One region of the Streptomyces sp. NPDC002935 genome, then DNA from elsewhere that is predicted to be linked to it. Evidence: riboswitches for the same ligand, from Rfam matches in the RefSeq annotation. Region 1 holds a riboswitch; the other holds the start of a gene.

Region 1 (4,206 bases):
TGGGGCCGCCGAGGATCTGCACCACACCGAACGAGGTGAAGGTGAAGAGGAAGACCATGAGGGTGGCGGCGGCCACGGCCGGCCCGAGCGCCGGCAGCGTCACCCTGCGCCACGCCGCGAAGCGCGAGGCGCCGAGCATGCGCGCGGCCTCCTCCTGGCGCGGGTCGAGCTGCGACCAGAGCCCGCCGACGGTCCGTACGACGACCGCGTAGTTGAAGAAGACGTGCGCGAGCAGGATCGCCCACACCGTGGTGTCCAGGCGCACGCCCCACAGCTCGTCGAGCAGCCCGCCCCGGCCGACCAGCGCGAGGAACGCCGTGCCGACGACCACGGTCGGCAGCACGAAGGGCACGGTCACCACGGCCCGGAGGATCTGCTTGCCCCTGAAATCGAAGCGCGCGAAGACATACGCGCCGGGCAGCGCGATCAGCAGCGTGAGCACCGTCGAGGCGAGCGCCTGCCAGGTGGTGAACCACAGCACGTGCCGGATGTCGGACTGGGCCGGCACCTCCCAGATCCGGCCGAGCTGCCAGTCGCCGTCCACGTGGAGCCCGCGCGAGACGATCGCGACGACGGGATAGGCGAAGAAGACCGCGAAGAACACGACGGGCAGGGCCATCAGCCCGAGCCGGGCCGCACTCTGCCGCCCGCGGGCCCTCCGCGGAGCTCCGTCGGCTCCGCGGGTTGCCTCGGCTCCGCCCGCTTCCTCGGCTACTTCAGTACGAGCGAGGTCCACGACTTGACCCACTGGTCGCGTTCGGCGGCGATCTTCGCGGGGGCCAGGGTCTCGGGGTCCTTGGCCTGCGGACCGTACCGCGTGAATTCCGGGGGCACCTGAGCGGCCTCGCGGACCGGGTAGACGAACATGTTGAGCGGCATGTCGTCCTGGAACTCCTTGGTGAGCAGGAAGTCGAGGAGCGCCTTGCCGCCCTTGGCGTTCTTGGCGTTGCTGAGCAGACCCGCGTACTCGACCTGCCGGAAGCAGGTGCCGGCCGCGACCCCGGTCGGGGCGGTGGTGGGCTTCGGGTCGGCGTAGATGACCTCGGCGGGCGGCGAGGAGGCGTACGAGACGACGAGCGGCCGGTCGGCCTTGGCCTTCTTGCCGCCGGCGGACCCCGAGAACTCGTCGTTGTACGCCTGCTCCCAGCCGTCCACGACCTTCACGCCGTTGGCCTTGAGCTTCTTCCAGTAGTCCTCCCAGCCCTTGTCGCCGTAGTGCGCGGCGGACCCGAGCAGGAAGCCGAGGCCGGGCGAGGACGTGGAGGCGTTCTCGGTGACGAGGAGGTCCTTGTACGCGGGCTTGACCAGGTCGTCGAAGGACTGCGGCGGCGTCAGCTTGTGCTTGCTGAACCAGGCCTTGTCGTAGTTGACGCAGATGTCGCCCGTGTCGATGGGCGTGACCCGGTGCTTGTCCTGGTCGGCCCGGTACTCCGGCAGGACCAGATCCGCGCCCTTGGCCACGTACGGCTGGAAGAGCCCGTTGTCGAGCGCGCGGGAGAGCAGGGTGTTGTCGACGCCGAAGAGGACGTCGCCCTGCGGGTTGTCCTTGGTCAGGATGGCCTTGTTGACGGCCTGCCCGGCGTCGCCGTCCTTGAGGACCCGGACCTTGTACCCGGACTGCTTCTCGAAGTCCTTGAGCACGTTCTTCGACACGAGCCACGAGTCGTGGCTGACGAGCGTGATCGTCTTCTGATCGCCCGAGCCGGCGTCGTCGGACGAGCTGCACGCGGACAGTGCGGGCAGCGCGACGAGGCCGAGCCCGACGGCCATGACCGCGAACCGCCTGCTGCTGGTGATGCTCACTGATTCCTCCTGGGTGACCAGGAAGAGACGCGGCCCCGCCCGGGACCTCTGACGGTTCCCGGGCAGGGCGCAACAGCTTGAGTAATGACCGAACTTCCTACCCAGAATGACCTGGGCAAGGTTCAGAGGGTCTGCGGTCTGTCCCGCACTCTCAGCGCTGTGGCGCTCCCCTGTCGGAATATGAAGATGTCGGACTGTGAAGAGGTGACGATGAAGATGTACTGACGCGGCTCAGACTACCGCTCGGTCGTCTGACGCGGCTCAGACTACCGCTCGGTCGCGGCGAGCTGACCACACGCTCCGTCGATCTCCTGGCCACGGGTGTCCCGGACGGTCACCGGCACGCCATGGGCCGCGATCGCCTCGACGAACGCCTTCTCGTCCTCGGGCCGCGAGGCGGTCCACTTCGAACCCGGGGTCGGGTTGAGCGGGATGAGGTTGACATGCACGGGCCTGCCCTTGAGCATCCGCCCGAGCCGGTCACCACGCCACGCCTGGTCATTGATGTCCCGGATCAGGGCGTACTCGATGGACAGGCGCCGCCCGGACTTGGCCGCGTACTCCCATCCGGCGTCCAGCACCTCGCGCACCTTCCACCGTGTGTTCACGGGGACGAGGGTGTCGCGCAGTTCGTCGTCCGGGGCGTGCAGGGAGATCGCGAGCCGGCACTTGAAGCCCTCGTCGGAGAACCGGTTGATGGCGGGGACCAGCCCGACCGTCGACACGGTGATACCGCGCTGCGAGAGCCCGAGCCCGTCCGGCTCGGGGTCAGTGAGGGCCCGGATCGCCCCGACCACCCGCTTGTAGTTGGCGAGCGGCTCGCCCATCCCCATGAAGACGATGTTGCTCAGCCGCGCCGGACCCCCGGGGATCTCGCCGTCGCGGAGCGCCCGCATGCCGTCGACGATCTGGTGCACGATCTCGCCGGTCGACAGGTTCCGGTCGAGGCCGGCCTGTCCGGTGGCGCAGAAGGGGCAGTTCATTCCGCAGCCCGCCTGCGAGCTGATGCACATGGTCACCCGGTCCGGGTAGCGCATCAGCACGGACTCGACGAGCGTGCCGTCGAAGAGCCGCCACAGGGTCTTGCGCGTGGTTTCCTGGTCGGTCGACAGGTGCCGTACGACCGTCATCAGCTCGGGAAGCAGCGCCTCCTGGAGCTTGCCGCGCGAGGCGGCCGGGATGTCGGTCCACTCCGCGGGGTCGTGTGCGAACCGGGCGAAGTAGTGCTGCGAGAGCTGCTTGGCACGAAACGGCTTCTCACCGATCGCGGCAACCGCCTCTTTGCGCTCGGCTGGCGTGAGATCGGCAAGGTGCCGCGGCGGCTTCTTGGCTCCGCGCGGCGCGACAAAAGTGAGTTCTCCGGGCTTCGGCATAACCCTTCCAGTGTCGCAGATCAACACCACCGGCCCAGGCCAGAGTGGGGTGGGGGCGGTCACCTGCGGGTACCGTCTGTCACCTTTAGGCGACCTCGCACGGCCCAGGGACGGCCAGGGACGGCCCAGGAGAGTGCCCGCTCGTCGCCGACATGCCCCAGATCGCGTCCGCCCAGGGCCGTCACTCAGCGGCTGGGGAGCGACCCGTAGCCGTTCGCTGTAGAGCCAGGTGAAGGTGCGTGGGCGTCCTCGCTATGCCTCCGGGTTTTGCTACCCCCTGGGGTACGGATTCCGGGAATTCTGCAGCGGCTCTCCATACAGTGGTGCCCATGAGCGCCGGGGGGACCTTGCCAGCGCGGCCATCCACCGATGCGACCGCCATAGGGTACGGGCAGCGGGAGATCCAGAACGGTCTGATCGTCACCGCGGCCGCTCTGTCGTTCGGCGCTGCCGGCTTGTCGGGGGCCGCGCTGGTCGACGGCGACGTGGCTCGGTGGCTTCTCGCCTCGGCCGGCGGCCTGTGCGCGCTTTGCGGCCTGTTCGCACTGATAGGGACAGCCGCCGCGTCCAACGAGAGATTCGTCTTCGACGCCACGGGGTGGTGGTGGTTCGGCCCGTTCGGGGACACGCTACTGACGTGGGATTCACTGGCCGGGGTATGCATCTACTCCACCGGTGACTCGGCCGTCGACCACGGCACCGCGACACTCGAGCTCTTCCCCGGCGGGGACTTCGACCGCGATCACCCCGTGCTGTGGCGCCACGTACGGGACGCCGACCCGCCCGCCGACGGTCTCCCAAGGCTGCGCTACCGCATCGAGCTCAGCAACATCGTCAACGTGACCACGGACGTCGAGCAGGCGTGTTCCCGTTGGGTCCCGCCCGACCTCTGGCACGGCAACAAATGGCAGCCCAACGGCTACAAAGGCCGCGCCGACCGCACCGGCCACCGGCGCAGACTGCGGGAGCGGGCACGGATCACAGCCCCGCAGGCGGATTCGACGACCCCGCTCCCGCCGCACGACGCCGT
Region 2 (4,206 bases), on a different contig from region 1:
GAGAGCGCGTCGTCCCAGTCCTGTGCTCCTGGGTGCCCCTTGGCGAGGTCGGCTGCATGGGCGGCGATCTTGTAGGTGATGACGCCGGTCTTGACGTCGTCACGATTGGGCAGGCCCAAGTGCTCCTTGGGCGTGACATAGCAGAGCATGGCCGTGCCCCACCAGGCGATCATCGCGGCACCGATGCCGGAGGTGATGTGGTCGTACGCCGGCGCGACGTCCGTCGTCAGCGGGCCGAGCGTATAGAACGGAGCTTCATCACAGATCTCCTGCTGAAGGTCGATGTTCTCCTTGATCTTGTGCATCGGGACATGTCCCGGGCCTTCGATCATCGTCTGTACATGAAAACGCTTCGCGATCGCGTTGAGTTCCCCGAGAGTCCTCAACTCCGCGAACTGTGCGGCGTCGTTGGCGTCCGCGATGGAACCCGGCCGCAGGCCGTCGCCGAGTGAGTAGGTGACGTCGTACGCGGCGAGGATCTCGCAGAGCTCCTCGAAGTTCTCGTACAGGAACGACTCCTTGTGGTGCGCGAGGCACCAGGCCGCCATGATCGAGCCGCCGCGCGAGACGATGCCGGTCTTGCGGTTCGCGGTGAGCGGCACGTACGCCAGGCGCACGCCCGCGTGGACCGTCATGTAGTCCACGCCCTGCTCGGCCTGCTCGATGACCGTGTCCTTGTAGATCTCCCAGGTCAGCTCCTCGGCACGGCCGTCGACCTTCTCCAGCGCCTGGTAGAGCGGCACCGTGCCGATGGGGACGGGGGAGTTGCGGAGCACCCACTCGCGCGTGGTGTGGATGTTGCGGCCGGTCGACAGGTCCATGACCGTGTCGGCGCCCCAGCGGGTCGCCCAGGTCATCTTCTCGACCTCCTCCTCGATGGAGGAGCTGACCGCGGAGTTGCCGATGTTGGCGTTGACCTTCACCAGGAACCGCTTGCCGATGATCATCGGTTCGATCTCCGGGTGATTGACGTTCACGGGCAGCACCGCCCGGCCGGCGGCGATCTCCTCGCGTACGACCTCGGGGTCGACGCTCTCCCGGATCGCCACGAACTCCATCTCGGGCGTGATCTCGCCACGTCGCGCATAGGCGAGCTGGGTGACCGCCTGCCCGGCGCGCCCCCGGCGCGGCTGACGCGGCCGCCCGGGGAAGACCGCGTCGAGGTTGCGCAGTCCCCCACGCGGGGCCGTGTGCTTGATCCCGTCGTCCTCGGGACGGACGGGACGGCCCGCGTACTCCTCGGTGTCTCCGCGGGCGATGATCCAGTTCTCGCGCAGCGGCGCCAGCCCCCTGCGCACATCGGTGTCGATGGTCGGATCGGTGTACGGGCCGGAGGTGTCGTACAGCGTCACGGACTGCCCGTTGGTCAGGTGCACCTGCCGGACCGGCACCCGTAGATCGGGACGCGTACCCCCGACGTACCCCTTGTGCCAGCCGATGGACTTCCCGGCCTCGCCGTCCAGGGACGGAGAGGAAGCTCCGTCCGTCTGGCTGGAGGCAGGCGTGCTTACGTCCTTGTTGGTCATGAGACCTACTCCCTACGCCGGCATTACCCGGTAACAGGTTCAGCGGTCGACGCAGCGGCTTCCGTTCGTCGATGTTTCATGTGAAACATCGCGAAGACGGAGGTCAGCGCCCTCTCAGCCCGGTGCTCCGAGCTCCCGCGTGTGCAAAGGTGCCCCCACGCTAGCGTCATATTTGGCGCGGTGAACAGAGGGCCCTTGCCGTTCTTGCGATGATCGGTCGGTGACAACGACCCCGCAGTCCCCGTTCCCACCGTCCGAGCCGCCGCGCCGTACGGGCTCCGACGACGGCCAGGGACATGGCTCTGGCACCGGACACGGGCACGGTCATGGCCCGGACGGTGGCCATGACGGTGCCGACGGCGGGCACGGGCCGCGCCCGGCAGGCGGGCACGGCGAAGGTCTGGGAGGCGGGCACGGGCACTCGCACAGTCACGGCCCCGCCGCGCCGGTCTCCAAGCACCTGCGCAAGGTCATCGCCGCGGTACTGATCCCCTTCGCCGCCGCGGTCGTCGTGGGTCTCGTGGTGCTGTGGCCCGGCGGCGCCCCCTCCCACGAGCGCACCGGTGTCGGCTTCGACCGGCAGACCCAGCAGGCGACCGTCACCACGATCGACCAGGTGGACTGCAAGTCCGTGAACGCCTCGGGGGAGACCCCGACGGGCGACACCTCCACCGCCGAGGGCTCCTCCGCCCAGCAGCAGGCGACGGGTGAGTGCAAGAAGGCGACGATCCGGATCGACACCGGCAAGGACAAAGGCCGCACGTTCACCGAGATCGTTCAGCCGGACCAGTCACGGCAGTTGCACCAGGGCGAGAAGGTCGTCGTCGCGTACGAGCCCTCCGCCCCCAAGGACCTCCAGTACTCGGTCACGGACGCGAACCGGAAGCTGCCCCTGACGCTGCTCGCCGGGATCTTCGCCGTGGTCGTCGTGGTGGTCGGCCGGATGCGCGGCGTCATGGCACTGATCGCCCTGGCCATCAGCTTCATGATCCTGAACTTCTTCATCCTGCCCGCGATCCTTCAGGGTTCGAACCCGCTGGTCGTCGCCGTCGTAGGGTCCAGCGCGATCATGCTGATCGCGCTCTACATGTGTCATGGCCTGTCGGCCCGGACATCCGTGGCGGTGGTCGGCACCCTGCTCTCGCTGGTGCTGATCGGCATCCTCGGCTCCGTCTTCATCGACTGGGCCGTACTGACCGGCAACACCGACGACAGCACCGGCCTGATCCATGGGCTGTACCCGTCCATCGACATGAGCGGTCTGCTGCTGGCCGGAGTCATCATCGGTTCGCTCGGTGTTCTCGACGACGTGACGGTGACGCAGACGTCCGCGGTCTGGGAACTGCACGAGGCGAACCCCACGCTGGGCCGGCGTGGCCTGTACCGCGCGGGCATCCGCATCGGCCGCGACCACATCGCGTCGGTCGTCAACACGCTCGTCCTGGCGTACGCGGGTGCCGCGCTGCCGCTGCTGCTGCTCTTCTCGATCGCGCAGAGCAGCGTGGGCACCGTCGCCAACAGCGAACTGGTCGCCGAGGAGATCGTGCGCACCCTGGTGGGCTCGATCGGTCTGGTCGCCGCGGTACCGGTGACGACCGCGCTGGCCGCCCTGGTGGTCGCCGCGGACCGTGAAGGGCCCGCGACCGCCCCCGCGGCACCCGCAGGTGCCAGGACACCGGCACGGAGCGGGAAGGGCCGTCGCCGCAAACACTGAACCGTCCGCCGGAAGCGCCGAAACCATCCGGCACGCACGCCCCTTGAGAGGAAGCGTTACTCCGCTCGGGGGTTCCAGGGCTTCAGCCCGCGCTCTGCTCCTCGGCGAGGATGCGGTCGAGCGCTTCGTCGAGAGACGTGTCGAAACCGGCGAGGGAGCGCTCCTGCCCGAGCGGCACCAGCTTGTCGGTACGGTCGAGGAACGCGACGAGCGGCGCGGCCCCGGACCGGAACAGTGCGTGATCGCACCCGACCTGAAGCCGGATCAGCACCTCGCCGAACGCCTCGGGGTCGGCCGGAGCGATGTGGACATCACCGTCACCGCACGGCCTGCCCACCCCGTCGATCAGCAGCTCCCGCCCGAACGCCCAGGTCACAGGCGCGTCACCGGGCAGGTGGAAGGTCAACCGCACGGCATACGGATCACAGGTCTCGTATCGCAGCTCCACCGGAATGCGGAAAGACAGCTCCTCGGACACGAGGAAGCTCATCATGACCTCTGCCTGCACCGACTCGCGCATCGCCTACCCCGTCGTTTGCCATCGACTGGCCAGGAATCGTTCCCCTGACACTGCGGAAATATTGCTCACCGTGCACACAGGATCACAAGGAGTGAGTTTTCAGATACTGATAGAGATGGCGAGTGTCCCTAGAAGCCTGCCGATTTCGCTCTGCAACTTCCGTGCCGCGGGCAGCAGTCGGTCGACCTGGTGGAAAGGGAGAGAAATGGCCATGGCCGCGGCGGTACTGCCCGCGGTGATCGGGATCGCGGCGCAGACCGTGCCCAGCGCGTACTCCTGGCGCTCGACCACCGGTTCCATCCGCCCCGTCCTTTCCAGGCGCCTCAGCAGACGGTCCTTGTCACGCACCGTGTAAGGGGTGATCGACTGCACCGGGTAGCGATCAAGGTGGTCTCGCCGGGACTTGTCGTCCAGCTGGGAGAGCAGGCACAGGCCGATCGCGTGGG

Evidence for each region. A riboswitch is a leader RNA that binds a small molecule or an ion and turns the genes downstream of it on or off. The one in region 1 is predicted to bind thiamine pyrophosphate.
Region 2: it holds a riboswitch for thiamine pyrophosphate, as region 1 does, so the genes downstream of both, thiC (phosphomethylpyrimidine synthase ThiC) here and ABZX90_RS20865 (thiamine ABC transporter substrate-binding protein) in region 1, are expected to answer to the same signal.

Annotation. Positions count from the first base shown of each region.
Region 1 is NZ_JBEXNW010000014.1:118,434-122,639, reverse strand. Features, by position in the region: gene ABZX90_RS20870 (iron ABC transporter permease) at 1-619, opposite strand, end outside; gene ABZX90_RS20865 (thiamine ABC transporter substrate-binding protein) at 712-1,797, opposite strand; TPP riboswitch at 1,880-1,985, opposite strand; gene rlmN (23S rRNA (adenine(2503)-C(2))-methyltransferase RlmN) at 2,070-3,176, opposite strand; gene ABZX90_RS20855 (hypothetical protein) at 3,506-4,206, shown strand, end outside.
Region 2 is NZ_JBEXNW010000028.1:18,354-22,559, reverse strand. Features, by position in the region: gene thiC (phosphomethylpyrimidine synthase ThiC) at 1-1,526, opposite strand, end outside; TPP riboswitch at 1,519-1,675, opposite strand; gene ABZX90_RS30850 (YibE/F family protein) at 1,747-3,240, shown strand; gene ABZX90_RS30845 (SsgA family sporulation/cell division regulator) at 3,323-3,760, opposite strand; gene ABZX90_RS30840 (helix-turn-helix domain-containing protein) at 3,860-4,206, opposite strand, start outside.